DNA from 2 places in the Nocardioides sp. NBC_00163 genome. Region 2 is predicted to be linked to the other one. Evidence: predicted binding sites of a transcription regulator. Region 2 holds the regulator's gene; the other holds the start of a gene.
What was found. Region 2 encodes LexA, which represses DNA repair genes until DNA is damaged. Its sites were predicted from a motif close to TCGAACANNTGTTCGA; they were not measured.

Region 1 (15,592 bases), 2.7 Mb from region 2:
CTCCACCGAACACTCCGCCGACACCGCCGGTGTCCTCGCGTTCACCACGCTCGCGATGATCCCGGCTCTCGTGCTCTTCCTCGCCTTCCAGCGCCGGCTCGTCAGCGGCCTGCAGGGCGCGGTGAAGGGCTAGTAGGGACAACTGTGACTGAAAACGCCCCCCTTCCCGCCTGGCCGCACGTCTCCGATCGCGTGCGTGACCTGCATGCCCAGATGACCTTGGAGGAGAAGCTCGCCCAGATAGTGGGCTACTGGCTCGATCGCGGCGGCGACGTCGTCGCGCCGATGGCCAACGAGATGAGCAGCAGCATCTCGGGAGGTGACCGCCGACTCTCGGAGATCACCGCCCACGGCCTGGGCCACTACACCCGGGTCTACGGCACCCGGCCGGTCGAGCCCGCCGAGCGGGCCGCCTGGCTGTGGGCCGAGCAGAAGCGCCTGGTCGACGAGACCCGACTGGGGATCCCCGCGCTGGTCCACGAGGAGTGCCTGACCGGACTCGCGACCTGGGAGGCGGCGACGTTTCCCACCCCGCTGGCCTGGGGAGCCACCTTCGACCCCGAGGCGGTCGAGGAGATGGCGGCGATGATCGGGTCCGATATGCGCGACCTCGGCATCCACCAGGGCCTGGCGCCCGTGCTGGACGTGATCCGGGACGCGCGCTGGGGTCGCTGCGAGGAGGCAATCGGCGAGGACCCCTACCTCGTCGGGACGGTCGGCACTGCGTACGTCCGCGGGCTGCAGTCGGCCGGCGTGCATGCCACGTTGAAGCACTTCGTGGGCTACTCGGGCTCGCGGGCCGGGCGCAACCACGCGCCGCTCTCGGCGGGTCCGCGCGAGATCGCCGACATCTTCCTGCCGCCGTTCGAGATGGCAGTCCTCGACGGTGGCGCGCGGTCGGTGATGGCGTCCTACAACGACATCGACGGTGTGCCGCAGCATGCCTCGATCGAGCACCTCACCACGCTGCTGCGCGAGACCTGGGGCTTCGACGGGGTCGTGGTCGCCGACTACTTCGGTGTCGCGTTCCTGGCGGTGATGCATGCGATCGCCGCCGATCGCGGGAGGGCAGCTGCGTACGCCCTCGAGGCAGGTGTCGACATCGAGCTGCCGAGCGGGGATGCCTACCTCGAGCCGCTCGCGGCGCTGATCCGTTCCGGCGAGGTCTCCGAGGCGATCGTCGACCGGGCCGTGCTGCGCGCGCTGAAGCAGAAGGAGGAGCTCGGTCTTCTCGACGAGTCCTTCGCGGCCGGTCTGGTGGAGGGGGCTCCGGAGTCGATCGACCTGGACTCCCCGGCCCACCGCTCGCTGGCCCGTCGGCTCGCCGAGGAGTCGGTCGTGCTGCTCAGCAACGACGGGGTCCTCCCGCTCAGGGGCGACCTCGGCAAGGTGGCGATCATCGGCCCGAACGCCGACCGCTCCGAGGCGCTGATGGGTTGCTACTCCTTCGTCAACCACGTGATGGTGAGCTACCCCGAGAAGCCTCTGGGCATCGAGCTGCCGACGATCGCCGAGGCGGTCCGGGCCGAGCTCGGCGCCTCCTCCTACGAGGTCGTCGCCGGATGTGACGTCGAGGGCACGGACCGCTCCGGCTTCCCCGCCGCGGTCTCCGCCGCCGAGGACGCCGACGTGGCCGTGGTCGTCGTCGGCGACCAGGCCGGCCTCTTCGGCCGCGGGACGGTGGGGGAGGGCAACGACTCCGAGTCGCTCGAGCTCCCCGGCGTCCAGCGCGAGCTGGTGTCCGCGGTCGTCGCGACCGGCACGCCCGTCGTGCTCGTGGTCGTCACCGGCCGCCCGTACGCCATCGGGTGGGCGCTCGACGACGAGACCCGCCCCGCCGCGGTGCTGCAGGCGTTCTTCCCTGGCGAGGAGGGCGGTGCGGCACTGGCGCGCGTCATCTCCGGCGCGGTCAACCCGTCGGGCCGGCTCCCGGTCTCGCTGCCGCGGGTCTCCGGGACTCAGCCCTACAGCTACCTCCAGCCGCTGTTGGGCGGTCCGTCCGAGGTCACCAGCACCGACCCGACGCCGGCCCGCCCGTTCGGCTTCGGGCTCTCCTACACCACCTTCGGCTACAGCGGGCTCTCGGCCGACCGCTCGGTCGAGGCGAGTGGCACCTTTGGTGTCGAGGCGACCGTCACCAACGTCGGTGACGTCGCCGGCGTGGACGTGGTCCAGCTCTACGGACGCGATCTGCTCGCTTCGGTGGTCCGACCGGTCACGCAGCTGCTCGGCTACCAGCGGGTGGCGCTGCAGCCGGGCGAGTCGGCGACCGTACGCTTCGACGTGCCGACGACTCGGTTGGCCTTCGCCGACCGCAGCTACAACCGCGTCGTCGAGCCCGGTGAGGTCGAGGTCTGGGTCGCCGCCTCGGCAGGGGAGAAGGTCGCCACCGCCGTGGCCGAGGGCATCGCGGAGCTCTCCGACGTCGAGGCCGCTTCGGCCGCCGGCGAGTCGGGCACCGACAAGGCTCTGGTCACGATCACCGGTGACGTGCACCGGGTCGGCCCCTCCGACCAGCGGATGACGACGGCGGCGGTCTCGCGCATCTAGCCGGTGGCGCGGGCCGCCTGGCGGGCGAGATGGGCGGCGGGATCGGCGATGACGCGGCGTACGACGGTCCCGGCCGCTCCGCGCACGGCGGCGTCACTGCCGAGCCCGGAGACCAGCAGCCCGGGCGGTTCGACGGCACCGGTGTGGTGGCTGATCGAGGCCGCGGTCGCCTTGGTCAGCCAGGGCGCGAGTGTGGCGAACGCGCCACCGAGCACGATCGCGGTGGGGTCGAGGAGGGTGATGACCGAGGCGAGTGCGACGCCGAGGTGTCGGCCGGCGCCGGCGACGGCGTCGAGCGCCGCCTGATCGCCCGCCTCGCAGGCCCGGGTGAGGTCAGCCATCGTCGCCACCTGCGCGCGGGCGAGGATCTCCTGCTGCCCGGCCATCCGCTCCAGGCAGCCGTGGCCGCCGCAGCCGCACCGCGGGCCGTCGGGAGCCACCACGACATGGCCGAGCTCGCCGGCGCCCGCGTGCGCGCCGCGGAAGACCTCGCCACCGATCACGATGCCGCCACCGATGCCGATCTCGCCGGAGACGTGCACGAAGTCGCGCAGGGGAGCGCCGTCGTGCTCGTGGCCGCCGAACCACATCTCGCCGAGAGCCGCCAGATTGGCCTCGTTCTCCACGTCGACCTCGAGCCCGGTTCCCTCGCCGACGGCGCCGGCGAGATCGACCCGGGCCCAGCCCAGGTTGGGGGTGCGTACGACGGCGCCCTCGACGGTCAGGCCGGGCACCGCCACGCAGGCACCTGACAGCGGTAGACCCTGGGAGGTGGCGCTGCGGGCGGCGGTGCGGGCCAGATCGATGAGATCGGCGACCACCTCGTCGACCTCGCGGCCGCGGTTGTCGCGGCGTACGACATGGTGGTAGCGCGGCACGCCGGTCAGGTCGGTCACCACGGCGGCCAGGTAGTCGACGTTGACCTCCAGGCCGAGGCCGGCGACGCCTCCGGGAGCGAGGTTGAGCGCCGTGGCGGGCCGGCCACGCTCGGTCGCGGCCGGGGCGCTCTCCTGGATCAGGCCGGCGGAGATCAGATCGGACACCAGCCCGGATACCGACGACTTCGTCAGGCCGGTGCGCGCAGCGACCTGCGCCCGCGAGACCGGGCTGGTGCGGGCGACCTCGCCGAGCACGAGCGCGAGGTTGCTCGCCCGCATCCCGGCATGCTGGGCAGGCTCGGTTCTGGCGGTCATGCACGGGATTAGACCAAGTTCTGAACTTTAGGTCAAGCGACCCGCTAGCAAGTGTTCAAAGGGTTGACAATGTGACGGCCGTCGCGTTTCATGTTGATCATATAGTCCGAGACATGAACTAATGTGAGGAAGCAAGGCTATGACCGATTACACCCCCACCTCCGAGGACAAGTTCACCTTCGGGCTGTGGACCGTGGGCTGGAACGGGCAGGACGTGTTCGGCTCGGCGAGCCGGCCTCACCTCGACGTCGCCCACTCGGTGCACAAGCTGGCCGAGCTCGGCGCCTACGGCATCACCTTCCACGACAACGACGTCTTCGCGATCGACGCGAGCGACGCGGAGCGCCAGGCGGAGATCGACAAGCTCAAGGCCGCGCTGGACGAGACCGGCCTCAAGGTGCCGATGGCCACCACCAACCTCTTCGGTCACCCGGTCTTCCGTGACGGTGGCTTCACCTCGAACGACCGCGAGGTGCGCCGCTACTCGATCGCCAAGGTCGCGCGCAACATCGACCTCGCCGCCGAGCTCGGCGCCACGACGTACGTCATGTGGGGTGGCCGTGAGGGTGGGGAGTCGCACGCTGCCAAGGACATCGCGTCCGCGCTCGACCGCTACCGCGAGGCGGTCAACCTGCTCGGCGACTACGTGACCGAACGGGGCTATGACATCCGGTTCGCCATCGAGCCGAAGCCCAACGAGCCCCGCGGCGACATCCTGCTGCCGACGATCGGCCACGCGCTCGCCTTCATCAACTCTCTCGACCGTCCCGAGATGGTCGGCCTCAACCCGGAGGTCGGTCACGAGGAGATGGCCGGGCTCAACTTCGCCTCCGGTGTCGCCCAGGCGCTGTGGCACGGCAAGCTCTTCCACATCGACCTCAACGGTCAGCACGGCCCGCGCTTCGACCAGGACCTCCGCTTCGGCGCGGGCAACCTGCGGGGCGCGTTCAACCTGGTCGACCTGCTGGAGACCAAGGGCTACGAGGGCCCGCGCCACTTCGACTTCAAGCCGCCGCGCACCGAGGACGAGGACGGGGTGTGGGCCTCGGCCGCGGGCTGCATGCGCAACTACCTGGTGCTGCGTGAGCGGGCCAAGGCCTTCCGGGCCGACCCGGAGGTCAAGGCTGCGCTCGAGGCCTCGCAGGTCGAGGAGCTCTCCGTGCCGACGCTGGCCGAGGGCGAGACGCTCGAGGACATTCGCAAGGCGACGTACGACATCGAGAAGCTGGACCACGGCTACGCGTTCGAGCACCTCGACCAGCTGGCCATGGACCACCTCCTCGGGCTTCGTTAGGTTGCAGGGCATGCCGCTCGTCGCCGGGGTCGACTCCTCGACCCAGTCCTGCAAGGTCGTCGTCCGTGACGCGGAGACCGGGGCGCTGGTGCGCTCCGGCTCCGCGCCGCATCCCGAGGGGACGGAGGTGGACCCGGCGGCGTGGTGGACCGCGCTCGAGTCGGCCGCCGAGGCGGCCGGCGGGCTCGATGACGTCGCCGCCGTCTCCGTCGGCGGACAGCAGCACGGGATGGTCTGCGTGGACGAGGCCGGAGAGGTCGTACGCCCGGCACTGCTGTGGAACGACACCCGCTCGGCCGGCGCGGCCGCCACGCTCAACACCGAGCTGGGTGCCGCGGCCTGGGCCGATGCCGTCGGCTCGGTGCAGGTGGCCAGCTTCACGGCCACCAAGCTGCGCTGGCTCGCCGAGCACGAGCCGGACGCCGCGGCCCGGGTCGCGGCGGTGTGCCTGCCCCACGACTGGCTGACCTGGAAGCTCGCCGGCGCCCCGGGGCTGGAGGCGCTGCGTACGGACCGCAGCGATGCCAGCGGCACCGGCTACTACTCGGCCGTGACCGGCGAATACCGTCGCGACCTGCTCAAACGGGCGCTCGGGCGGGACGATGTCGTGCTGCCGGAGGTGCTCGCGCCCTCGGCCTCGGCGGGACGTACGCCGGCCGGGGCGCTGCTCGGCCCCGGTTGCGGCGACAACGCCGGGGCGGCCCTGGGCGTGGGCGCCCGGCCCGGTGACGTCGTCGTCTCCATCGGCACCTCCGGCGTCGCCTGCGCGGTATCGGAGACACCCACCTCCGACGCGTCGGGCACTGTGGCGGGCTTCGCCGACGCCACCGGCCGTTACCTGCCGCTGGTCGCCACCCTCAACGCCGCGCGCGTCCTCGACGCCACCACCCGGCTCCTCGGGGTGAGCCACGAGGAGCTCTCCCGGCTGGCACTCGAGGCGCCCTCGGGCTCCGGCGGCCTGGTCCTCGTCCCTTACCTCGAGGGCGAGCGCACCCCCGACCGGCCGTCGGCTCGGGGCGTGATCCACGGCCTGACCCTCGCCACCGCGGAGCCCGCCTACCTGGCCCGCGCGGCCGTCGAGGGCCTGCTCTGCGGGCTCGCCGACGGCATCGATGCGCTGAAGTCCCAGGGCGTCGCGGTCAACCGCGTCCTCCTCGTCGGCGGGGGCGCCCGCTCCGAGGCCGTACGCCGTCTCGCACCCGTCGTCCTCGGCCACCCCGTACTCGTCCCCGAGCCGGGGGAGTACGTCGCCGACGGCGCCGCCCGCCAGGCCGCCTGGCTCCTCACCGGCGGCGCGGAGCCCCCGACCTGGGAGCTCGCCGGCACCCAGACCTACGAGGCCGACCCCGACCCCGCCGTACGCTCCCGCTATGCCGAGGTCCGCGATCTGACCGAAGGCGTTTAGCTCCGCTGGTCGAGCCGCCGGAGCCGCTAGGCGAAGGCGTGTCGAGACCAACACAGTCGTTCGAGCGCAAACGGGACTGTGTTGGTTTCGACACGCTCGCTGCGCTCGCGGCTCAACCGACACCTACGTCCGATACCGTGGCCGCGCCATGTTGGATCACATCAAAGGCTTCGTTCAGGGAGTCGTCCTCGCGCCCATCGTCCGGCTGTTCGTGGCGCTGAAGATCAGCCCCGATGTCGTGACGCTCGTCGGCACCATCGGAGTAGTGGTCGGAGCGCTGGCGTTCTACCCGCGCGGCGAGCTGCTGGCCGGCACGATCTTCATCACCTGCTTCGTCTTCAGCGACCTGATCGACGGGGCGATGGCGCGTGCCGTCGGACGTACGTCGAAGTTCGGTGCCTTCTGGGACTCCACCCTCGATCGGTTCGGTGACGGCGCGGTCTTCGGCGGCCTGGCGCTCTACTTCGCCGGCCCGGGTGACTCCGACCTCTACCTCGCACTGTCCCTGTGGTGCCTCGTCATTGGTGCGGTCACCTCCTACGCCCGTGCCCGCGCCGAGTCGCTGGGCTTCACCGCCAACGTCGGCATCGCCGAGCGCGCCGACCGTCTGGTCCTGGTCCTGGTGATGACCGGCTTCGCCGGCATCTTCTCCCTCGACCTGCTCATCTACATCGCGCTGTGGATCCTCGCCGTCGCCTCGACCGTGACCGTCGGCCAGCGCATCTGGACCGTCCGCAAGCAGGCCCTCGCCGAGGAGGCGGCCTCGTGACCGCGCCGACCGAGGCAGACGTACGCCTGGCCGCGGAGCTCGTCCGCGGTGCCGGCTCGCTCGCCGCGAAGATGCGCAACGAGGGCATCGGTGACTCGATCGAGACGAAGACCTCGGTCTCCGACCTGGTCACCGCTGCCGACAAGGCCGCCGAGAAGGCGATCGTCGAACGCCTGACGGCCGAGCACCCGGGTGACGGCATCCTCGGCGAGGAGGGGTCGGCCCGCGAGTCGACCACCGGCCGGGTGTGGACCATCGACCCGGTCGACGGCACCTACAACTTCGTACGCGGCCTCGACTGGTGGTGCTCGGCGCTGGCGCTGACCGACGGCGACGGCATAGTCCTGGGTGCGATCTACTCACCGGCGGAGGACGCGGTCTACGTCGGCGGCCCAGAGCTGCCCACGACCCGCAACGGCGTCCGGCTCGACGCGATGCCCGACACGCCGCTCGCCCTCGCCTGCCTCACCACCTACCTCCACCCCTCGAAGCTGAAGCAGCCGGTCGGCGAGGCGTACGTCCGCGTCGCCAGCGGCGCCGCCTCGATCCGGATCCTCGGCTCCGGCTCGATGGACCTCACCGCCATCGCCCAGGGCAAGCTCCACCTCTTCTGCCAGCACTCCGTCCCCGACTGGGACCGGCTCCCTGGCGCCGCCCTCGTCCTGGGCGCCGGCGGAGCCACGACCCAGGTGGAAGCCGGCGGCGTCACCTGGTCGCTTGCCGGCGCACCCACCGCGGTGGCAGAGGCCGCCGAGGCCTTGACCGGGTAGCAGTCCACTTGGAGCAGTCCACTTTGGGAACAGTGGCTTGACCAGGGCTTTCCGAGGGTGGCGTACGCCTCGTCCCGACCTACGATCGCCCCATGGCAACAAGCATGAATGAGACGGGAACCTCGCGGGTCAAGCGCGGGATGGCGGAGATGCTCAAGGGTGGCGTGATCATGGACGTGGTCACCGCCGAGCAGGCGAAGATCGCCGAGGACGCCGGGGCGGTGGCGGTGATGGCGCTCGAGCGCGTCCCCGCCGACATCCGCGCCCAGGGCGGCGTGAGCCGCATGTCCGACCCCGACATGATCGACGGCATCATCGAGGCCGTCTCCATCCCGGTCATGGCCAAGGCCCGGATCGGCCACTTCGCCGAGGCCCAGGTGCTGCAGAGCCTCGGGGTGGACTACATCGACGAGTCCGAGGTGCTGACCCCGGCCGACTACGAGAACCACATCGACAAGTGGGCCTTCACCGTGCCGTTCGTGTGCGGCGCGACCAACCTCGGCGAGGCCCTGCGCCGCATCACCGAGGGCGCGGCGATGATCCGCTCCAAGGGCGAGGCCGGCACCGGCGACGTGTCCAACGCGGTCACCCACATGCGTACGATCCGCCGCGAGATCCGCCGTCTCGGCGCCCTCGCCGAGGACGAGCTCTACGTGGCCGCCAAGGAGCTCCAGGCTCCCTACGAGCTGGTCAAGGAGGTCGCCGAGAACGGCAAGCTCCCGGTCGTCCTGTTCACCGCCGGCGGCATCGCGACCCCCGCCGACGCCGCGATGATGATGCAGCTCGGCGCCGAGGGTGTCTTCGTCGGCTCCGGCATCTTCAAGTCCGGCAACCCGGCCCAGCGCGCCGAGGCGATCGTCAAGGCGACCACCTTCCACGACGACCCCGACGTCGTCGCCAAGGTCTCCCGCGGCCTCGGCGAGGCGATGGTCGGCATCAACGTCGACGAGCCCGCCAGGTCGATCCAGTTCGCGGAGCGCGGCTGGTGACGACAGTCGGCGTACTCGCTCTCCAGGGCGACGTCCGCGAGCACCTCGCCGCCCTCGACCGCCTGGGGATGAAACACACATCCGTACGCCGCCGGGAGGAGCTCGACGCGTGCGACGCGCTCGTCATCCCCGGCGGTGAGTCGACGACGATGTGGCGCCTGGCGCGTACGTTCGATCTGCTCGACCCGCTTCGGGAGCGGGTCCGGGGCGGGATGCCGGCGCTCGGCACCTGCGCCGGCATGGTGCTCCTGGCCGACCGGCTGCTCGACGCGGCCCAGGGCCAGGAGACCATCGGCGGGCTCGACATCACCGTCCGGCGCAACGCGTTCGGGCGGCAGACGGAGTCGTTCGAGACCGACCTCGTTGTCACCGGGCTGGACGACACGGTCCACGGCGTCTTCATCCGGGCGCCCTGGGTCGAGCAGATCGGCCCGGGCGTGGAGGTCCTGGCGAGCGTGGGGGAGCACCCCGTCGCCGTACGTCAGAACCAGCTCATGGCGACGAGCTTCCATCCCGAGGTCAACGCCGATGACCGGCTGCACCGGCTGTTCCTGGATACCTGCTGCTGACGGTGACGCACTGCAGGTAGTTAGAATGGAGACCTGCTGCCCTGTGACGTCTTCCGGTGGTGGCACGACAAGCATCAGCGACGACGCGGGGCAAAGGACGGTTTCCAGATGAGCGGCCACTCCAAGTGGGCAACGACGAAGCACAAGAAGGCGGCGATCGACGCCAAGCGCGGCAAGCTCTTCGCCAAGCTCATCAAGACGATCGAGATCGCGGCCAAGACCGGCGGCCCCGATCCGACGGGCAACCCGACCCTCTTCGACGCGATCCAGAAGGCCAAGAAGCAGTCGGTCCCCAACGACAACATCGACCGCGCGGTCAAGCGCGGTGGTGGGCTCGACGGCGGCGGGGTCAGCTACGACACGATCATGTACGAGGTCTACGGCCCCCAGGGGGTCGCGCTCCTCATCGAGTGTCTGACCGACAACCGCAACCGGGCGGCCATGGAGGTGCGCACCGCGGTCACCCGCAACGGCGGCACCATGGCCGACCCGGGCTCGGTCTCGCGACTCTTCGACCGCAAGGGCGTCGTCGTCGTGGCCAAGGCGCAGGAGGGCAACACGATCACCGAGGACGACCTCCTCGAGGCCACCCTCGACGCGGGTGCCGAGGACGTCAACGACCTCGGTGAGTCCTTCGAGATCGTCTCCGACCCGTCCGACGTCGTCGCGGTCCGCACCGCGCTGCAGGACGCCGGCATCGACTACGACTCCGCCGAGGTCCAGTTCGTCGCGAGCATGGACATCCCGGTCGCCGACGCCTCGGCCGCCGGGAAGGTCTTCAAGCTCATCGACGCCGTCGACGACCTCGACGACGTACAGAACGTCTTCTCCAACGCCGACATCCCCGACGAGGTCATGGAGACCGTCGACGCCTGAGCGGCTCGCTGGTCGAGCCGGATTCGTGAGGAACGAGCGAATCCGTGTCGAGACCAACACGGTTCTGTCGAGCGGACAGAGGACCGTGTTGGTCATCTCGACAAGCTCGATACAACGCTCGACACGCCTCCGCCCAGGGGCTCCGGCGGCTCGACCAGCGATGCCGGTACGCTACGAACAGACGTTCGATGGAGGTGCTGATGCGGGTGCTTGGGATCGACCCGGGCCTGACCCGGTGCGGGATGGGCGTGGTCGACGGGTCGCTCGGTCGGCCGCTGTCGATGGTGGACGTCGGAGTGATCCGTACGTCCTCCGATCTTCCCGTCTGGGAGCGGCTGGTGAGCATCGAGAAGGGCATCGACGCCTGGATCGAGGAGCACCGGCCCGACGCGGTCGCGATCGAGCGGATCTTCGCGCGCTCGAACGTCTCCACGATCATGGGTACGGCCCAGGCCAGCGGCCTCGCCATGGTCTGCGCCGCCCGGCGCGGACTGCCGGTAGCCCTGCACACGCCCTCTGAGGTCAAGGCCGCCGTGTCCGGCAACGGCCGGGCCGACAAGCAGCAGGTGACCGCGATGGTGACCCGCATCCTGCGGCTCCCGACCCCGCCGAAGCCTGCCGATGCCGCCGACGCGCTCGCGTTGGCCATCACCCACCAGTGGCGCGGAGGCGCCCAGAACCGCATCGAAGCCGCGGTGGCCGCGGCAGGGAAGGTACGCCGATGATCGCGTCCGTGCGCGGCAAGGTCGCCGCAGTCAGTCTCTCCACCGCCGTCGTCGAGGTCGGCGGCATCGGGATCGAGCTGCTCTGCACGCCCAACACGCTGGCCACGCTCCGGACCGGCGAGGAGGCTCACCTGCCGACCAGCCTGGTCGTGCGCGAGGACTCGCTGACCCTCTTCGGGTTCACCGACACCGACGAGCGCACTCTCTTCGAGCTCCTCCAGACCGCCTCCGGTGTCGGCCCGAAGCTCGCCCAGGCGATGCTCGCCGTCCTCTCGCCCGACGGCATCCGTCTGGCCATCGCGGGCGAGGACGCCAAGACCCTCACCAAGGTTCCCGGCATCGGCCAGAAGGGCGCCCAGCGGATCATCCTGGAGCTCAAGGACAGGATCGGCGCACCGACCGGCACCGCCTCCGTCCCGGCGCGCGCCACCGCAGCGGCGCCGTGGCGCGACCAGGTCGCCGAGGCCCTCGTCGGCCTGGGCTACAACGCCCGGGACGCAGACAAGGCGGTCACCGCGATCGAGCCCGAGGCCGGCGACCAGGCCAACATCTCGTTGCTGCTCCGGGCGGCCCTGCGCACCCTTTCGAAGGCATAAGGACCCATGCACGAGGACGATCTGGACCGGGCCGAGGAGGACTACTTCTCGTCGCTCACCATCGCCGAGGCCGACGGCGACGACCGTGCCGTCGAGGCCGCGCTGCGCCCGAAGACCCTCGACGAGCTGATCGGCCAGCAGCGCGTCCGCGAGCAGCTCGGCCTCGTCCTGGAGGCGGCGCGGCAGCGTGAGCGAGCCCCCGACCACGTACTCCTCTCCGGGCCGCCAGGCCTCGGCAAGACCACCCTCGCGATGATCATCGCGGCCGAGATGTCGGCGCCGCTTCGGATCACGAGCGGTCCGGCGATCACCCACGCCGGCGACCTGGCCGCGATCCTGAGCGGGCTCAACGAGGGCGAGGTTCTCTTCGTCGACGAGATCCACCGGATGAGCCGCCCCGCCGAGGAGATGCTCTACCTGGCGATGGAGGACTTCCGGGTCGACGTGATCATCGGCAAGGGCCCGGGCGCGACCGCGATCCCGATCGACCTACCGCCGTTCACGCTGGTCGGCGCGACCACGCGGGCCGGCCTTCTTCCTGGCCCGCTCCGGGACAGGTTCGGCTTCACAGGCCACCTCGAGCTCTACGACCCGGCCGACCTCGAGCTGATCGTGCGCCGCTCCGCGGGCCTGCTCGACGTCACCCTCAAGGACGACGGCGCCTCCGAGATCGCCGGCCGCTCCCGCGGCACTCCGCGGATCGCCAACCGGCTGCTGCGTCGCGTACGCGACTATGCCCAGGTCAAGGCCGACGGCACGGTCACCCAGCAGATCGCCGAGAAGGCGCTCGATCTCTACGAGGTCGACCCGCTCGGCCTGGACCGCCTCGACCTGGCCGTCCTCGACGCCCTGTGCCGGAGGTTCGGCGGCGGCCCGGTCGGCATCTCCACCCTCGCCGTCGCCGTGGGGGAGGAGCGGGAGACGGTCGAGGAGGTGGCCGAGCCGTTCCTGGTGCGGTCCGGTTTCCTGGCACGTACGCCGCGTGGCCGGGTCGCGACCCCGGCCGCATGGGAGCACCTCGGGCTGCCGGTGCCGGCCAACGCCGAGGCTGCGGCCTGGTCCAAGGAAACGCTCTGGGATGAGGCCTGATTCACAGTCTCAACCAGGTGCCTGGTTAGACTTGCACGTCGCCGTGCGCCTGCCGGTGACCACTCAGACTGTCGGAGCCGAACCCCCGTGGAATTCCTTCCTTTTATCGTCATCATCGTCCTGTTCTACTTCCTGTTGATCAGGCCGCAGCAGAAGCGTGCGAAGCAGGCTCGTGAGCTCCAGCTCAACCTCCAGCCGGGTGACCGGGTGATGCTGACCGCCGGATTCTTCGGCACGGTGACGGAGGTCGAGGAGACCACGACGAACATCAAGGTCGAGATCGCCGACGGCGTCGTCATCCAGGTCGTGCGTCAGGCCGTGGCCCAGAAGGTCACCGAGGCGCCTGCCGAGGAGATCGACGAGAACGCCGCCGAGGAGCCCGAGGTCGAGGCCAAGGCCGACGAGACCCCGGAGGGCGCCGAGAACGTCATCGTGGACCTCGACAAGAAGGACTGACCAACACATGGCACGCAAGACAGCGCGCCCCGGCCGGACACTCGCACTGCTCTTCTTGGCCATTGCGATCATGTTCGGCGGCATCGCGTTCGCCGGCACCTGGAAGCCCGAGCTGGGCCTCGACCTGCGCGGCGGCACCGAGATCTCGATGACCGCGGAGAACTCCGAGGGCGGATCGGTCCCGAGGGAGAGCCTCGACGAGGCCAAGTCGATCATCGACCAGCGCGTCAACGGCTCCGGCATCACCGGCGGCCGAGTGACCACCGAGGGCAACGACGTCATCAAGGTCTCCATCCCCGGCACCGGCAAGGTGCAGCAGGAGACCGCCGAGCGCGTCCGCCAGACCGCGAAGCTCCGCTTCCGTCTGGTCGCCTGCAGCCCGCAGAAGCCCTGCGGCGCGGCGGACCCCAGCGGCTCGATGGTCGAGGACCCCTCGGCCGGCACCGTGCCGGGCACCTCGCCGCGCGCGGCGTTCGGTGGCGAGACCGCCACCGCCTCCGAGACCGCGAGCGCTTCCGAGAAGTCGTCCGAGAAGGCCTCCGAGAGCGCCGACCCGAGCGCCGGCCCGTCGGCCTCGGCTGGCGCCGAGCCCGAGAAGCAGAACGAGAACGAGGTCGTCAAGGTCGACGACGCGGTCGAGTTCATGCGCAACGTGCCGCAGGAGTGGGCGACCGCCTACAACTCCTTCACCTGCCCCGCTCCCGGCGCCGAGCCGGCCGAGGACATCCCCGGAAAGCCGCTGCTGACCTGTGACGAGGACGGCGTCCCCTACCTGCTGACGCCTGCCGTCATCGAGGGCACCGAGATCAGCGAGGCCTCCTACGGCATCCCGCAGCAGCAGGCCAACTACGTGGTGACCCTGGACTTCAAGTCCGAGGGCAACAAGGTCTTCGCCGACACCACCGGCGCCATCGCCGGCACCGGCGAGCAGTTCGCGATCGTCCTGGACGCCAAGGTGATCTCGGCCCCGACCGCCGACTCGCGGATCAGCGGAGGCGCCCAGATCAGCGGCGACTTCACTCAGGAGTCCGCCGCCGCGCTGGCCAACAACCTGAAGTACGGCTCGCTGCCGCTCGACTTCCCCGAGGACGGCATCCAGACCCGGGTCATCGGCCCGACCCTGGCCGGCAACCAGCTCACCGCCGGACTCTGGGCCGGCCTCGTCGGCCTGATCCTCGTGGTGATCTTCTCGATCCTCTACTACCGCGCGATGAGCATCGTGGTGATCGGCTCGCTGGTTGTGGCAGGGGCGATGACGTACGGGATGATCCTGCTGCTCAGCGAGACCGCCGGCGTCACCCTGGACCTTCCGGGCGTGGCCGGTCTGATCGTCGGTATCGGCATCACCGCCGACTCCTTCATCATCCTCTACGAGAGGATGCGTGACGACATGCGTGAGGGACGCTCGATGCGGGTGGCCGTCGACACGGCCTGGCCGCGCGCCCGAAACACGTGTCTGGCCTCCGACGGTGTCTCGTTCCTGGCCGCGTTCGTGCTCTATGTCTTCGCGACCAACGAGGTCAAGGGCTTCGCCTTCATGCTCGGCCTGACCACCATCATCGACGTCCTGGTGTTCTTCTGGTTCACCCACCCGATGACCAAGCTGATGGCCGGCTGGGGCTTCTTCAACAAGGGCCACGTGCTCTCCGGCATGGACCAGCGCGCTATCGGCACCGTCGACGCCCCAAAGGGCACCACGCCCAAGGGCACCACTCTGGTCGGAGGCAAGGCCTGATGAGCAAGTTCTCCATCTCGCGGCTCGGCAAGGAGCTCTACACCGGCGAGAAGTCCTTCGACTTCGTCGGTCGCCGGATGCTCTGGTACGCCGTCTCCGCGGTCGTGCTCGTCGCCGTCGTCCTGGGCGTCTCGCTCCAGGGCATCAACCTCGGCATCGACTTCACTGGCGGCACGCGCTACACCGTGACCGTCGCGCAGGCCGACCAGGAGCTGGCCGACGACCTGCGCGCGGCGGTCGGTGACACGGCCGTCGAGGCCGCCGACGGCGCCACGGTGCGTACGGCCGGTGGCAAGTCGATCGTCATCGAGACCAAGGCCATCCCCGACAACTCCGAGGCCGACGACTCGATCATGGAGGCGATCACCAAGACCGCCGACGTGGCCGAGGACGACATCAGCCGCACCGGCATCGGTCCCAGCTGGGGCCAGCGGGTCGCCTCCAAGGCAGCCCTCGCGCTGGGCATCTTCCTCGTCGGCGTGGTCCTGTTCATCTGGATCTACTTCCGGGAGTGGAAGATGTCGGTCGCGGCCGTCGTCGCGCTGCTCCACGACGTGGTGATCACGGTCGGCGTCT
Region 2 (15,592 bases):
ACGGTGCCGAAGATGAGATTGATCCGGCGCCGGCTCAGCTGAGGCTCGACGTCCGACGCCGCCTGCGGTGCTGCCATTGCGACCCCCACGGTCTCGACTGGAATCAAACTAGGCCAAACTCCAGGTCGGGGCGAGGGGCCTCGCGGAGTGTCAGGCAGCCTCCTCGTGGTGGTCGGCCAGGTCGCGGATGAGGCTCGCGGCCGGCTCGTGGACGAATTCGGCGAACCCGCCGAGCGCGGAAAGGCCCTCCAGCGGCACGCCCGCGCCGAGCGCCGTGATCGTCTCCGGTCGCATCAGCCACGCGGCCAGACACGCGGGATAGTCGGCAGGATGGTTGAACAGCTCGTCGAGCTCGACCAGGCCGTCGTCATCCGGATTCCTGAACGCATGCAGACCCGCGTCCATGGCGAGGTTGACCAGTCCGTACGGAATGTCGGTGAGCAAGCCGTAGTCGCGCAGCCCGCGGTGGGTCCAGATCTCCCCCGGCTCGTGCCCCGGCCTGCCAGTCCTGTCCCGCAGCGCGTCGATCCACCGCTCCGGCTCATCCGCGACGGCGTACGCCACCTCCTCAGGCACCCGCAGCGGCGCCGTCTCGAACATCAGGCCGTCATCGATCGGCACGATCCTGCCGATCACGCACTCCCCGTCATCTACGAGCAGTCCGGCACCGATGTTGATCGTGGTCAGCTGCTCTCCGGTCCGCGGATCCTCCCAGAGCAGGTGTCGCGGCTCGTGTCCCAGCAGCCGTAGGCCACGCATCGGCGCCCGCGCCCACTCCCAGATCCGGTCGGCACCGGCGATGAGGTCGCCGGACGCGTTGTGGCGCAGGAACGCCTCGAGCCCGCCGAGCTCGTAGAGGAAGGTCTGCCGGTAGACCCAGTCGCGATCCAAGATCTGGATCCGGTCGTCCTCCCGGTCACGTCCGGGGTCAGGGCCGCCACGGACGTCCAGCGCGACACGGATCGCCTTCGACATCCGCCACTGGTTGCGCGCGTGGGTGCTCTGCAGCGCCTGCGCGACGATCCATCGCGAGTGCGCCCACCTCGGCATCAGCGCCTCGAGCAGCCGCAGCTGTTCCAGCCGCTCGAGGCGCGACGGATGCCAGAACTGCTCCTTGTCGAGCTGGTCGCTGGTCGTGTGGATGATCTCCAGGGCCGACTTCACGTCTCCGCGGGCCTCGGCGTCGTTCACCGCGAACATCGCCGGCCAATAGGGACTGTCGACGACCTTCTCCGCGAACGACCGCCGCCGCGGATCTCCGGGCCTGTTCGGTGGACGAGGTGACTTCTCACGCTTCTTTCGTTTGGGCATGACCCCAGCAGACCCCGGATCCCTACGCCCCGCCAGCGCCTATCACCGGCCTGTGGATAACCCTGTCCCGGAGCTCGCCTGTGGACAGTGAACGGCCCGCCGATCAGGCAAGAGCGAGGAAGAGCTTCTCCATCTTCTTGGTGTCGACACTGTCGCGCCCGCCCTCGGCGAGGCACTTCTCCAGCCCGGTGGCGACCAGCGCGTAGCCGCCCCGGCTGACCGCCTTGTTGACCGCCGCGAGCTGGGTCAGCGCGTCTTCACACTCCGAGCCCTCCTCGAGCATCCGAATCACGGACGCGAGGTGTCCGTTGGCCCGCTTGAGTCGGGTGATGACGGCCTTGATCTCGTCAGGCTCGAGCTGCATCGGTGTCCATCTTCTTTCCTGTGAGCGTCTCCAGCCGGCCGAGAAGCCGCTGGCATTCAGGGATTCTATAACCCCCCGGGGGGTTATGCTACCGTCGTCGACGTAACCCCCCGGGGGGTTACGGAAAGGAGTCAGCATGACCACCACGACCGACCACGGCTCACCCCACGGCAAGAGCGTCCTGCGGGACCTGGGGCCGCTCCACCAGGAGCTACGCCGTGCCATCCCCGACGTCTACAAGGGCTGGGGCGGGCTCTCCAAGGCGGCCTTCGCCGATGGTGCGCTCGACCGCAAGACCAAGGAGCTGATCGCCTTCGCGATCGGCGTGGTCGAGGGCTGCGACGGCTGCATCGCCTCCCACGGCCAGGCCGCCGCACGCGCCGGCGCGAGCCCCCAGGAGGCAGCCGAGGCGATCGGCGTCACCTTCCTCATGCACGGCGGCCCCGCCACCATCCACGGCGCGCGAGCCTTCGACGCGTTCTGCGAGTTCGTCGACGCCCTCGACGCCGGCGAACCTCCCGCCTGACACCGACCAGAACCACAGAAGCAGGAACCGAACAATGTGTCGCCCCGTCCGCTGCAAGAAGTGCAAGAAGACCACCTGGGCCGGCTGCGGCCGCCACATCTCCGACATCAAGGCCTCCGTACCCGCCGGTCAGTGGTGCCCCGGCCACTCCGCCGATCCCAAAGACCCCAACGGCACCTTGCTGAGCCGCATCCTCGGCCGCTGACGTCTCGGCGTCTCCAAATAGGTCCGGTCCCGCACCCTTTCCTCGGGTGCGGGACCGGACTCATTCAGTCTTCAGGCTCAGCTGCAACCGGAGGTCGAGCCGCAGCCCTCGCAGACGTAGCAGGAGCCGGCGGGGCGCATCTTGGTGCCGCAGGTGAAGCAGAGCGGGCTGTCGATGGCCATGCCACTGATCGACTCGAGCAGCTCGGCGGTGGTGTGGGCGGTGGCCTTGGGCGCCTCCTCGACGACCTCGGCCTCCTCCTCGACCTCAGCCTCGACCGGCTCGGCGACAGGAGCGGCCTTGCGCTCCGGAGCCGGCTTCTGGACCAGTTCGGCGGCGGTGGTGCCGTTGCCGAGCTGCTCGTAGGAGCCGGTCTCGAGGTAGCGCTGACGCTCGTCGGCGGAGTAGATGCCGAGAGCAGAGCGGTCCTCGAAGGACATGTAGTCCAGCGCCAGGCGGCGGAAGACGTAGTCCATGAGCGACTGCGCCATGCGTACGTCCGGGTCGTCGGTCAGACCGGCGGGCTCGAACTTCAGGTTGGTGAACTTGGAGACGTAGGTCTCCAGGGGCACGCCGTACTGAAGGCCGACGGACACCGCGATGGAGAAGGCGTCCATGACACCGGCCAGGGTCGAGCCCTGCTTGCCGAGCTTGAGGAAGACCTCACCGAGCTCGCCGTCGGCGTGGGCACCGGAGGTCATGTAACCCTCGGCGCCACCGACCGTGAAGGAGGTGGTGCGCGAGACGCGGGACTTCGGCAGGCGCTTGCGGGTCGGCGCGTAGACGATCTTCTCGATGATCTTCTCGATGACCTCGGGCTCGACCTCGGCCTCAGCAGCCACGGCGGCGGTGGAGAGACCCTGGTCCTTCTTGGCGCTCTCCGACTTGCCGTCGGCCAGCGGCTGGCCGACCTTGCAGTTGTCGCGGTAGATCGCGGTGGCCTTCAGGCCCAGCTTCCACGACTCCATGTAGACCTGCTCGATCTCCTCGACCGTCGCGGTCTCGGGCAGGTTGACGGTCTTGGAGATCGCACCGGAGAGGAACGGCTGGGTCGCCGCCATCATGCGTACGTGGCCCATCGGCTGCAGCGCACGCTTGCCCATCGCGGTGTCGAAGACCTCGTAGTGCTCCTGGCGCAGGCCGGGGGCGTCGATGACGTGGCCGTGCTCGGCGATGTAGGCGACGATCGCCTCGATCTGCTCGGGCTGGTAGCCCATCTTCTTCAGCGCGCGCGGGATCACCTGGTTGACGATCTGCATCGAGCCGCCGCCGACGAGCTTCTTGAACTTGACCAGCGAGAAGTCGGGCTCGATGCCGGTGGTGTCGCAGTCCATCATGAAGCCGATGGTGCCGGTCGGAGCGAGCAGCGAGGCCTGGGCGTTGCGGAAGCCGTTGACCTTGCCGATCTCGACGACGTCGTTCCACACGCGGGTCGCCGCGTCGATGATGTTGCGGTCGACCGGGTTGATCGAGCGGACCGCGTCGTTGGCGGCCTGGTGCTTGCGCATGACCCGCTGGTGGGCCTCGGCGTTGCGGGCGTAACCGGCGTACGGCCCGACGACACCGGCCAGCTCGGCCGAGCGCTTGTAGCCGGCACCGGTCATCAGCGAGGTGATGGCGGCGGCCATCGTGCGGCCACCCTCGCTGTCGTAGCCCAGACCCATCGCCATCAGCAGCGCGCCGAGGTTGGCGTAGCCGATGCCGAGCTGGCGGTAGTCGCGGGTGGTCTCGCCGATCGCCTCGGTCGGGAAGTCGGCGAAGCAGATGGAGATGTCCATCGCGGTGAAGACGACCTCGCAGGCCTGCTGGAAGCGCACGGCGTCGAAGGTGTCGTCGTCCTTGAGGAACTTCAGCAGGTTCAGCGACGCCAGGTTGCAGGAGGAGTTGTCCAGCGACATGTACTCCGAGCACGGGTTGGAGCCGGTGATCCGGCCCGTCTCCGGGTTGGTGTGCCAGTCGTTGATCGTGTCGTCGTACTGCAGACCCGGGTCGGCACACTCCCACGCGGCGATCGAGATCTTGCGGAACAGCTCGCGGGCGTCGATCTCCTCGATGACCTCACCGGTCGTACGCGCCCGGAGGCCGAACTTCTTGCCCTCCTCGACGGCGCGCATGAACTCGTCGGAGACGCGCACGGAGTTGTTGGCGTTCTGGTACTGCACGGACGAGATGTCCTTGCCGCCCAGGTCCATGTCGAAGCCGGCGTCGCGCAGTGCGCGGATCTTGTCCTCCTCGCGCGCCTTGGTCTCGACGAACTCCTCGATGTCGGGGTGGTCGACGTCGAGCACGACCATCTTCGCCGCGCGGCGGGTGGCGCCACCGGACTTGATGGTGCCCGCGGACGCGTCGGCGCCGCGCATGAAGGAGACCGGGCCGGAGGCGGTGCCGCCGGAGGACTTCAGCAGCTCCTTGGAGGAGCGGATGCGGGAGAGGTTGAGACCGGCACCGGAGCCGCCCTTGAAGATCAGGCCCTCCTCCTTGTACCAGTTCAGGATCGAGTCCATGGAGTCGTCGACCGAGAGGATGAAGCAGGCCGAGACCTGCTGGGGGGACTCGGTGCCGACGTTGAACCAGACCGGCGAGTTGAAGGCGAAGTGCTGGTTGACCAGCAGCCAGGTGAGCTCACGGCCGAAGAGGTCGGCGTCGGCGTCGGAGGCGAAGTAGTCGTTCTCCTTGCCGGAGGCGACGTAGGTGTTCACGACCCGGTCGATCAGCTGCTTCAGGCTCTGCTCACGCTTCTCGGTGCCGAGCGCGCCGCGGAAGTACTTGGTCGTCACGATCGTCGAGGCGTTGATCGACCAGAAGTCGGGGAACTCCACGCCGGTCTGCTCGAAGACGGTCGCGCCGGTCTTCCAGTTCTTCTGGACGACGTCGCGCCGCTCCCAGGTGATCTCGTCGTAGGGGTGGACGCCCTCGGTGCTGAAGATCCGCTCGATCTTCAGCCCAGCGCCTGCCTTCGCCGATGCCTGTGCCTCTGCTGCCGTGTCTGTCATTTCGTTCCCCCTGTTGTCATCGATCGCTGTGCCGTACTGCTGGTCGGTGCTGATGGTGGAGTCCTTGCTCTGTTCTATCTGTTTCCGCTGGCTGTGCCGTTGATTGGCCCGAGCAGGTCGCTTCCCCACGGCCTGCCCGGGCCGGTCTATGTGTCCCGTGGGACCTAGTCGGAGCCCACTGGGGCCTCGACCGGATGTTCTGCCTCGAAGTCCTGGACTTCCCGTTCCGTACGCAGCATCTGGATCTCACGCTCGAAGTCCTCCACCGACCCGAAGGCCCGGTAGACGCTCGCGAAGCGCAGGTACGCCACCTCGTCGAGCTCGCGCAGCGGCGCGAGGATCGCCAGCCCCACCTCGTTGCTGGGAACCTCGGCCAGCCCCTGGCTGCGCAGCGCCTGCTCGACCTCCTGGCCGAGGCAGGCGAGCTGGTCCTCGGTGACCGGCCGGCCCTTGCATGCCTTGCGTACGCCGTGCACCGCCTTGTCGCGGCTGAACGGCTCCGCTGCGCCGGAGCGCTTGGCCACCATCAGCTGCATCTGCTCGACGGTCGTGAACCGCTTCCCACATTCCTGGCAGACCCGGCGGCGCCGGATCTGGCCACCGTCCTCGGCCACGCGGGAGTCGAGCACCTTGGTGTCGCTGTGTCGGCAGAACGGACAGTGCACGGTAGAGCCCCTCTCGTGAGACCTGTGGATCCAGGCCGTCTCATTGGCGGCCCGAGCCTGTGGAACCTGTGGATATGAGCGTGAGTCCCTGTGGAACAACACCCCCATCGCTGTGGGCCATCCGCCCGTTCATGTGAACTAGATGTGGATAACTACAGCGGTGTAACTACTAGATGTAGTGGTAACCGTACGCCCGCCCCCACGACGATGCAAGCGAGCGTCGGGTTTACCCGCGTGCCCGGCGTGTCGCCGGTCAAACACCGAAAGATTCCGGTTCAGCGGCGACGGACTGGCCTGGATGAGTAAGAATGACCCCCGTGACAAACATCTCCGGAGGAAATCGCGTCGGGTCGCGGAGAGGCACGCGCCCCAGAAGCGGTCCCCGGCCACCTTTCATCTTGCCTGCGATCGCGACACTGGCCTTCCTCGTCATCTGGGGAGTGCTCGTGTGGGTCGCCGTCGGTTTCGGGGCCGACGCACGGGGAGGCGATTCCGGCGCCTGGGCGAAGCTCGCCATCGCGGCGGTCGTTGCAGTCGCCTGCCTCTTCCTGACCTTCACCTTCGCCGGGAAGGCCTGGCGGGCCTTCTCCGGCTCCCCCACCACGCCACCCACCGACGACTACGCCGGAAGCCACTCCAACGCCTACGTCGAGGAGCAGGACTACTCGGCCCCGGCCTACGCCGACCAGGCCTACCCTGAGCAGGCTTACCCGGAGCAGGACTACTACGGCACCGGCTCCTACGGCTACGACGACACCGGCTACGGCCGGCACAGCTCCGACACCGGGAGCCAGCCGCCCTACGGCGACACCTCGAACCGCTCGGCCTACACCGACACCGGCTCCCAGTCGCCGTACGGCTACCCCAGCAGCGATCAGGGCTACGGCAACACCGGCAGCCGGGCCGCCTACGGCGCATCGTCCTACCAGCCGCCGACCAGCCCGCCGCCCACCCCACAGCCCTACTACTCGAGCCCGCCGACACCGACGTCGACGCCGCAGAGCACTCCGGGGTACGGCTCGCAGGGATACGGCACGGACAGCTACCCCACTCAGCAGGCGGGCTCCCCGCAGTATCAGTCCGGCGCCTACCAGACCCCGACCGGCTACGGCCAGACCGGCTCGCGGGCTCGACTGACCCAGGACCCCGCCGCAACCCAGGCGATGCCCTCCCAGCGTCAGCCCCAGGACCCGCCGGTCGAACCGGACGACGAGTGGCCGCCGCGGCACGGCACTCGCAACAAGCAGTGGCCGCCGGCCGAGCCGGACAGCCCCTACCGCGGGCGCCACTGACCCGACGCAGCGAGAGTGCTGCAGACGCTTCCCATCGTCTGCAGCACTCTCACTCTTTTTCCCGGTAGCCGGCCGCCAGGGTCGAAGGAGCAGCCGGACATCTGTGCGGCGCCTAGGGCGCGGTCGGAACGATCAGCGTCTGTCCGGACACGAGCATCGAGGACTCGAGACTGTTGAGCTCCTTGATCCTCTGCTCCATCTCCCGAATCGAGGAGTCGGTGCCGGCGACGGCCTTCGAGGAGATGTCCCAGAGCGTGTCGCCATCGCCGACGACCATCGCGTGGGCGGTGGAGGAGGGACTTTTGTCGGCACCGTTCTCCACGGCGAACGCCACCTTCGCCCCGATCAGCGCGATCCCGAAGAGCACGACGAGCGCGAATGCGAACACGACGACTCGTCCGCGACGAGTGAGTCGCACGGTCGAGCGACGCACCTCCGGCGCCGGACGCGGTGGCTCGGCTACGGGCAGCACATAGACTGTTGCACTCATCTCACGGCCTCCTGATCACCAGTCTCTCGATCACGTGTTCGATCGAGCACATGTTCGAAGGTAGATCACGTGTTCGAACAACGCAAGTAGCGACCCCAAGAATTTTCGAACGCCGACACGCGCCGACCACGAGGTCGAACAAATGTTTGATGTCGTGGTGCCAGAGGGACTAATGTGGTGACATGACCACGCAGAAGACAGGCACCGGATCAGGCGGTTCGAAGAAGAGCCGCGTCCGCGAGCTGCCCGACGGGCCGCCGGACGCGACCGGGCTCACGCCGCGTCAGCAGCGCATCCTCGCTCACCTGCGCGACAGCATCGAGCAGCGCGGCTACCCGCCCAGCATGCGCGAGATCGGCGCCGCGGTCGGGCTGACCAGCACCAGCAGCGTCGCCCACCAGCTCCGCGCGCTGGAGCAGCGTGGTCTGATCCGCAAGGACCCGAAGCGACCGCGCGCCCTCGAGGTCTTCCTCCCGGAGGTGATGGCCCACCGCAAGGCCATGTCCGGCGAGGAGCCCGAGTCGACGATCACCGCCGAGGCCGACATCAACCCCAACCCCGACGCCGCCATGGTCCCCCTGGTCGGGCGGATCGCGGCCGGTGGCCCGATCCTGGCCGAAGAGACCTCGAGCCAGCAGAGCATCGAGGACGTCTTCCCGCTGCCCAAGCAGCTGGTCGGCAACGGCGATCTCTTCCTGCTCTCGGTCTCCGGTGACTCGATGGTCGACGCGGCGATCTGCGACGGCGACTTCGTGGTCGTGCGCCAGCAGCCGACCGCCGAGAACGGCGAGATCGTGGCCGCGCTGATCGACGGCGAGGCCACCGTCAAGACGCTCTCCCGCAAGGACGGCAAGGTCTGGCTGCTGCCGCACAACGCTGCGTACGAGCCGATCGACGGCACCCACGCGACGATCCTCGGCAAGGTGACGGCGGTCCTGCGCAGCCTCTGAGTCCTGCGCCACCTCCCGGAACGAGTCCGGGAACACTGCGTGAAATCCAGCCGCCGGCCCATGACAGGGCCGGCGGCTGCGTCGTTCCCTACAGCGTGACCCAGACGCAGATCGACCGCCGCACCCTCATCGCCGCCGGGCTGGCGACCGCCGCGGGAGCGGGAGCCATCGCGCTCCCTGAGCCCGGCGAGGCCGCCAGCGGCTCGCTCAACCACTTCCAGCACGGCGTCGCCTCCGGCGACCCGCTCCCGGACCGCGTGGTCATCTGGACCCGGGTCACGCCAACGACGGACGCGACTCCCGGGTCCGGGCAGGGCGAGGAGGTCCTGGTCCGCTGGGAGGTCTCGCCCACCGCGGACTTCGGCCGCGTCACCGCGAAGGGATCCCAGCAGACGGGTCCCGACCGCGACCACACCGTGAAGCTCGACGTCACCCGCCTGGCGCCGGAGAGCTGGTACTTCTACCGCTTCACCTACAACGGCCAGACCAGCCGCGTCGGCCGCACCCGCACCGCTCCGGCCGCGGACGCGGTCCCGGAGAACGTACGTTTCGGGGTGGTCTCCTGCTCCAACCTGCAGGCCGGCTGGTTCGCGTCCTACCGCCACCTGGCCGCCCGCGACGACCTGCACGCGATCCTCCACCTGGGCGACTACCTCTACGAGTACGGCCCCGGCGAGTACGGCTACGGCATGGCCAACGAGGACGTCCGGCCGCACGAGCCGGCCCACGAGATGCACACGCTGGCCGACTACCGGATCCGGCACGCGCAGTACAAGCGCGACGTCGACCTCTCCGCCGCCCACGCCCGGCTGCCCTGGATCGTCACCTGGGACGACCACGAGTCGGCCAACGACGCCTGGCTGCTCGGCGCCGAGAACAACGAGCCCGGCGAGTACGACTGGATCGACCGCAAGACCAACGCCAACCAGGCCTACGACGAGTGGATGCCGCTGCGCGTCGATGGCACAGCGACGGTGGAGACCGACGGCCATCTCCACGACCGCATCTACCGGCGGCTGCGTTTCGGCAACCTGCTCGAGCTGAGCATGCTCGACCTGCGCTCCTACCGCTCCCAGCAGGTCGCCCGCACCGACCTCGCCGGCGTCGACGACCCCGACCGCACGATCACCGGCGACGAGCAGCTGGAGTGGCTCAAGGACGGCCTGCTCACCGACGCTCAGTGGAAGATCGTCGGCAACCCGGTGATGATCGCGCCGGTCACCTTCGGTGCGCTTCCGAAGAGCCTGATCACCCCGGTCAACGACGTCACCGGCCTGCTGCCCGACAACGGCATCGCCTACAACGTGGACCAGTGGGACGGCTACACCGCCGACCGCACCGAGCTCTTCGAGCACATCCGCAACAACGCGATCACCGACACCGTCTTCGTCACCGGCGACATCCACTCAGGTTGGGCCTGCGACCTGCCGTACGACTCCGCCGTCTACCCGCTCGGCAAGACCGCCGGAGTGGAGTTCGTCGCCACCTCGGTGACCTCGAACAACCTCAAGGACATCCTCGGTGCGCCGCGCCGTTCGGTCAGCCTGACGGTCGAGAGCATCATCAGGACCGCCAACCGCCACGTCCGCTACCTCAACTTCGACGACCACGGCTTCTCCGTCCTCGACGTGACCCGCAACCGCGCCCAGATGGACTGGTACGTCATCGGCGAACGCAAGGACTCCAATACTGCCGCCACCTGGACCAGGTCGTACGCCACCGCAACCGGAAGCAACAGGCTCCATCACGTCACGCAGCCCGTCTAGGCCATGTCCTAGGCCGTGTCCGCCGGACACAGCGGCACTCTGCGCTTAGACTGCCCAGGTCTGTCTTCCCGAACGTCTGGTATCTCATGCGAAACATTGCCCGCCGGATCAACCGTAAACAACGATCCCTCGTCTTGATCGCAGGCATGGTCGTCGCGACGTTCGTCGCCACCATGCCCGCAACCGGTTCGACGCCGGCGACCTCGGTGAGGACCGGCGGTGACACCAGCGCCGAGCAGCCGGTGACGGAGAAGGCGGCCCGGGAGGCGCTCGCCGCGGCCAAGAAGGTCAAGCGGAACCAGTCGGTGCGCGGCACCCGGCAGGTCGTGCCCGGGCGGCACGTCGCCGGCCGGCCCGACGCGACCATCGCGCTGACCGACCTGTGGAACGCCAAGGATGCCCTGGACGGCTCCAACAAGGCCGCCGCGCGGGAATTGCTCGCCCGCCCGCGCACCGCGGCCCAGACCTGCAGCGACGCGGTCTGCGTCCACTACACGCCAGGCAAGGGCGGCGACCGCGCCTCGACGACGTACGCGACCCAGGTCCGTGACGTGGTCACGAAGGTCCACAACCTCTACGTGCAGGCGGGCTACCGCAAGCCCGCCGCCGACAAGGCGGTCACTCCGGGCAAGGTCGACATCTACCTGGAGAACCTCTACGACGAGGGCTACTACGGCTACTGCGCGCCCGAGACTAAGGTCTCCAAGACCGCCGCGACGGCCTACTGCGTCCTGGACAACGACTACGCCACCAGCGAGTACGGCTCGTACAACACGCCCACCGAGAACCTCCGTGTGACCGCCGCTCACGAATACTTCCACGCCGTCCAGTTCGCCTACGACGCCGGCGAGGACCGCTGGATGATGGAGTCCACCGCGACCTGGGTCGAGGACGAGGTCTACGACAGCATCAACGACAACCGGCAGTACCTGGGCTACGGCCAGCTCGAGGACCAGCGCAAGCCGCTGGACAACTCCTACGCCTCCAACCTCGGCATCTACGGCAACTGGATCTTCTTCCGCTACCTCTCCGAGCGCTTCGCCAGGGAGCGGGGTGGCCTGCCGGCCGTGGTCCTCGATATCTGGAACCGAGCCCCGTCGACCTACTCCACCCTCGCCATCCGCCGGGCGCTCGCCGACCGCGGCACCACCCTGAAGACGCAGTACACCCGCTTCGCCGCCGCCAACCTGGCACCCTCGAAGACCTACAGCGAGGGCGGCGCCTACTACGCGCCGGTCTACGACGGCCGCACCGCGCTGCCCGCCAAGCGACAGACCGTCGACGGCAAGTTCACGCTGAAGCACCTCACCTACGCCTCGCAGCGTCTGGTCCCGAAGAAGGTGGGCAAGGGCTGGAAGCTGCGGGTGAAGGTCGACCTGGCCCGACCCAGCGCCAACGCCGCCGTGGTCAGCATCTTCCGCACCGACGGCACCCGCGGCGTCTACTACCTCAAGCCCAACAGCAAGGGCATCGCCACCAAGACCATCGAGGGCTTCTCCTCGAAGCGGATCCGCAAGGTCGAGGTCACCTTCGCCAACGCGAGCAGCAACTTCAAGTGTGGCCAGGGCACCGCGTTCTCCTGCCACGGCGTCGCGACCCCCGACAAGGCCACCCACCGCTGGTGGGCGAAGACCTACCGCTGACCCAACCCACGCCGAGTCGGCTCGTCTTGACGAGCCGACTCGGCGTGCATTTCGGTCAGGCCGAGGCCATCTCCGAGAGCCGCTTGAGGGCCTTTCGTACAACGTCGGGGTCGGTGGTGGCCCACATCGGCGGCAGGCTGGCCTTGAGGAATCCGCCGTAGCGGGCGGTGGCGAGGCGGGCATCCAGGACGGCCACGACGCCACGGTCGGTGGTGGTGCGGATCAGCCGGCCGGCGCCCTGCGCGAGCAGCAGCGCCGCATGGGTGGCGGCGACCTGCATGAACCCGTTGCCGCCGGCCTTGTCGGCCGCCTGCTGCCGGGCCGACATGAGCGGGTCGTCGGGCCGCGGGAACGGGATCCGGTCGATGATCACGAGCTGGCAGGTGTCGCCGGGGACGTCGAGGCCCTGCCACAGCGACAGCGTGCCGAAGAGCACCGTGTGCGGGTCGGCGACGAACTGCGCGGCGAGTTCGGGCAGCTGTGCGTCGCCCTGGGCCAGCGTGGTCAGGTGAGGCAGCTTCTGGCGCACGACCTCGGCGGCGGCCTCGGCGGCACGACGGGACGAGAAGAGCCCGAGCGTACGTCCGTCGGCGGCGTCGACGAGGTCGACGATCTCGTCGAGGGTCTTGGCGCCCATGCCGTCGCGCCCGGGAGGAGGCAGGTGGCGGGCGACGTAGAGGATCCCCTGCTTGCCGTAGTCGAACGGGCTGCCGACATCTAGGCCGATCCACGGCAGCACGTCATCGGTACGCTGCGCCGCGGCGCCCACCGCGGTGCGCTCCTCCGCCTTGAGCCCGAGGGATCCGGCCACGGGGCCGAAGTCGCCGCCGAGCTTGAGGGTCGCCGAGGCGAAGACGACAGTCTTCTCGGTGAGCAGCTTCTCGCGCATCTGCGCCCAGACCTGCAGCGGCGCGACACAGAGCCGGGGCGGGATCCGGTCGCCGCCCTCGTTGAGCCAGATCACGTCGTGCTCCGACGCGGCGGCCATCCGCTCGGCGGTGGTGAAGACCTCCTGCAGGCCGCCCTTGGCCTGTTGGAAGCCGGGGTCGGCGCCCTCGGAGTCCTTCGGCTTCGGCAGCGCGGAGATCGCGGACCGAGCGGCATCGCGCACCAGCACCAGGGCGTCCGAGACGACCTCGGGCAGCGTGATCAGCCGGCCGGGTGAGGTCTCGTTGATCGCCGCGCGCAACGCGTCGGACGCATCGGCGAGGTCATCGGCCTCGGAGCCCTCGATGTGCTTCTGGGCCCGCCGGGCGGCCCGCTCCACCTCGGCCGCGGTCAGCTCGTCGGTCGCCGCCTGGGTCACCCGGGCGACGAGCTCATGGGCCTCGTCGATCACGACGGCGTCGTACTCCGGGATCATCGGCACGCCCTCGATCGCGTCGATCGCGAGCAGGGAGTGGTTGGTGACGATCAGGTGGCTCTTCTGGGCCTTGTCCTTGGCGACCTCGGCGAAGCACTCCTCGCCGAAGGGGCACTTGGCCGCGCCGAGGCAGTCGCGGTGGTTGACGGAGACCTGGCGCCACTCGCGGTCGGTGTGGCGGGGCGCGGAGTCGCGCTCGCCGCTGCCGCCCTTCTCCGCCTGCTTCTCGGCCCAGCCGCGAAGCTCGAGGACCTTCTCCGCCATCGGGCCCAGCGGGACGTCGACCAGGGTGCCCTGGTCGTCGGGGGCGCCCTCGCGCACCCGGTGGAGACAGGCATAGTTGGAGCGGCCCTTGAGGACGGCGTAGGACGCGTCGATGCCGGGGCGCGAACCGATCGCCTTGACCAGGCGCGGCAGGTCACGCTCGACGAGCTGGTGCTGCAGCGCCAGGGTCGCGGTGGCGATCACGACCCGGCTGTCGTGGAGCAGCGACGGGACCAGGTAGGCCAGCGACTTCCCGGTGCCGGTGCCGGCCTCGACCAGCAGGTGCTCCTCGTCGGCCAGGGCCTGGGCGACCGCGTCGGCCATCAGCACCTGACCCTCGCGGGTGGCCCCGCCGAGGGTCGCGACCGCATCCGCCAAAGCTTCACGTACGGGCGTCTGGGAGGCGGTCTCGGTTACGGTCACCCGGGCCACTTTAGCCGTGGGCGGGGACAGTCTCCGATCGGCTCTCCGCGATCCGGCGGGCGACGATCTCCCCGAACTGCATGTGGCCCGCCACCGTCAGGTGGGTGTTGTCCGCGAGCATGGGCAGTTCGAGGTCGAAGACGTTGATGTACGTCACCCCGTACTCCGCCGAGACCCGCCGCATCATCTTGTTGACGACCCTGATGGCCTTGGCGCGGGAGTTCACCTTGGGCGCGCTGAGCACGATCACCTCATGGCCCTTCAGCTCGTCCAGGGTGGCCCGGAAGCCCTTCTCGACGTCGTCGAGATCGCTCTTGGAGTCGTTGATGCCGCCTTCGAGCACGACCAGGTCGGCCCCCTGCGCCACCGCGTCGGGGACACGCTCGGGGAACGAGATCGGGCCGCACCGCTCCATCAGCTCGTGCGAGTAGCCGGTGCCGCCGAAGCCGGAGACCCGCACCTCGCCGTCGAGATAGCGCGGCCAGGAGAGCCCGGGGTCGTCCAGCCCGAAGCCAGAGGCCCAGGAGTCACCGATCACCACGACCCGCTCGCCTGCTCCGGTCACCACGGAGGCGCGGGTCACCGACTCGGCGGCCAGCCGGGTGCACAGGTCCTGGGTCACCTCGGCCTCGTGGTTCGCCTTCTGCCCTGGGAGGGCGGCGTCGTCCTGGCTGCCACAGCCCGCGAGCGTGGCCACCAGGACAGCACCAGCCAGCGCGCTCACGATCGTGGCGCGCGCCGCGTGGCGTACCTCTGTCCGCATCCCTGCCCTCTCCGAGACTGATCGTCCCAAGTGTGCGGGACGATCCTGGCATCACCAATCTCGAAACGCCGGATCAGAGTGCGCGCTCCGCGCTCAGTTCGTGTACGCAGCCAGCTCGCCGGCCAGGTCCGCGTTGGCGCGGCCCTTGACGACGGTGCCTTCGGCGGTGTGCTCGAGGTGGTCGATCTCGCCGTGCTGGTGGATCCGGTTGACCAGGTCACCCCGCTCGTAGGGAACCAGCGCGGAGAACTCGACGCCCGGCCGCGGCAGGTCGGTCTCGACGGCCTTGATGGCCGCGTCGATGCCCTCGCCGGTCTTGGCCGAGACCGCGACCGAGTGAGGTTCGGCGCGCAACAGCCTGGCGATCACCAGCGGGTCGGAGATGTCGGCCTTGTTGATCACGACCAGCTCCGGCACCTCGCTGGCACCGATCTCGGCGAAGACCTCACGCACCGCCGCCAGCTGACCCTCGGGGTCGGGGTGGGAGCCGTCGACGACGTGCACGACCAGGTCGGCGTCGGCGACCTCCTCCAGCGTCGAGCGGAAGGCCTCGACGAGCTGGTGGGGCAGGTGA

Region 1: a site for LexA is predicted at 10,589-10,604, ahead of ruvC (crossover junction endodeoxyribonuclease RuvC). Genes of this name have one in related genera too.

What each region holds. Positions count from the first base shown of each region.
Region 1 covers NZ_CP108155.1:464,364-479,955, reverse strand. Annotated here, with positions in the region: gene OG801_RS02355 (carbohydrate ABC transporter permease) at 1-133, shown strand, start outside; gene OG801_RS02350 (beta-glucosidase) at 145-2,550, shown strand; gene OG801_RS02345 (ROK family protein) at 2,547-3,743, opposite strand; gene xylA (xylose isomerase) at 3,883-5,037, shown strand; gene xylB (xylulokinase) at 5,048-6,442, shown strand; gene pgsA (phosphatidylinositol phosphate synthase) at 6,591-7,211, shown strand; gene OG801_RS02325 (inositol monophosphatase family protein) at 7,208-7,981, shown strand; gene pdxS (pyridoxal 5'-phosphate synthase lyase subunit PdxS) at 8,074-8,970, shown strand; gene pdxT (pyridoxal 5'-phosphate synthase glutaminase subunit PdxT) at 8,967-9,539, shown strand; gene OG801_RS02310 (YebC/PmpR family DNA-binding transcriptional regulator) at 9,648-10,415, shown strand; gene ruvC (crossover junction endodeoxyribonuclease RuvC) at 10,616-11,140, shown strand; gene ruvA (Holliday junction branch migration protein RuvA) at 11,137-11,736, shown strand; gene ruvB (Holliday junction branch migration DNA helicase RuvB) at 11,743-12,825, shown strand; gene yajC (preprotein translocase subunit YajC) at 12,913-13,281, shown strand; gene secD (protein translocase subunit SecD) at 13,289-15,016, shown strand; gene secF (protein translocase subunit SecF) at 15,016-15,592, shown strand, end outside.
Region 2 covers NZ_CP108155.1:3,877,478-3,893,069, reverse strand. Annotated here, with positions in the region: gene OG801_RS18710 (MDR family MFS transporter) at 1-77, opposite strand, end outside; gene OG801_RS18705 (hypothetical protein) at 151-1,200, opposite strand; gene OG801_RS18700 (metal-sensitive transcriptional regulator) at 1,415-1,675, opposite strand; gene OG801_RS18695 (carboxymuconolactone decarboxylase family protein) at 1,812-2,201, shown strand; gene OG801_RS18690 (hypothetical protein) at 2,236-2,406, shown strand; gene OG801_RS18685 (vitamin B12-dependent ribonucleotide reductase) at 2,484-5,399, opposite strand; gene nrdR (transcriptional regulator NrdR) at 5,564-6,064, opposite strand; gene OG801_RS18675 (hypothetical protein) at 6,463-7,356, shown strand; gene OG801_RS18670 (LysM peptidoglycan-binding domain-containing protein) at 7,469-7,846, opposite strand; gene lexA (transcriptional repressor LexA) at 8,029-8,796, shown strand; gene OG801_RS18660 (alkaline phosphatase D family protein) at 8,892-10,562, shown strand; gene OG801_RS18655 (MXAN_6640 family putative metalloprotease) at 10,697-12,205, shown strand; gene OG801_RS18650 (ATP-dependent DNA helicase) at 12,261-14,255, opposite strand; gene OG801_RS18645 (SGNH/GDSL hydrolase family protein) at 14,266-15,018, opposite strand; gene hflX (GTPase HflX) at 15,112-15,592, opposite strand, start outside.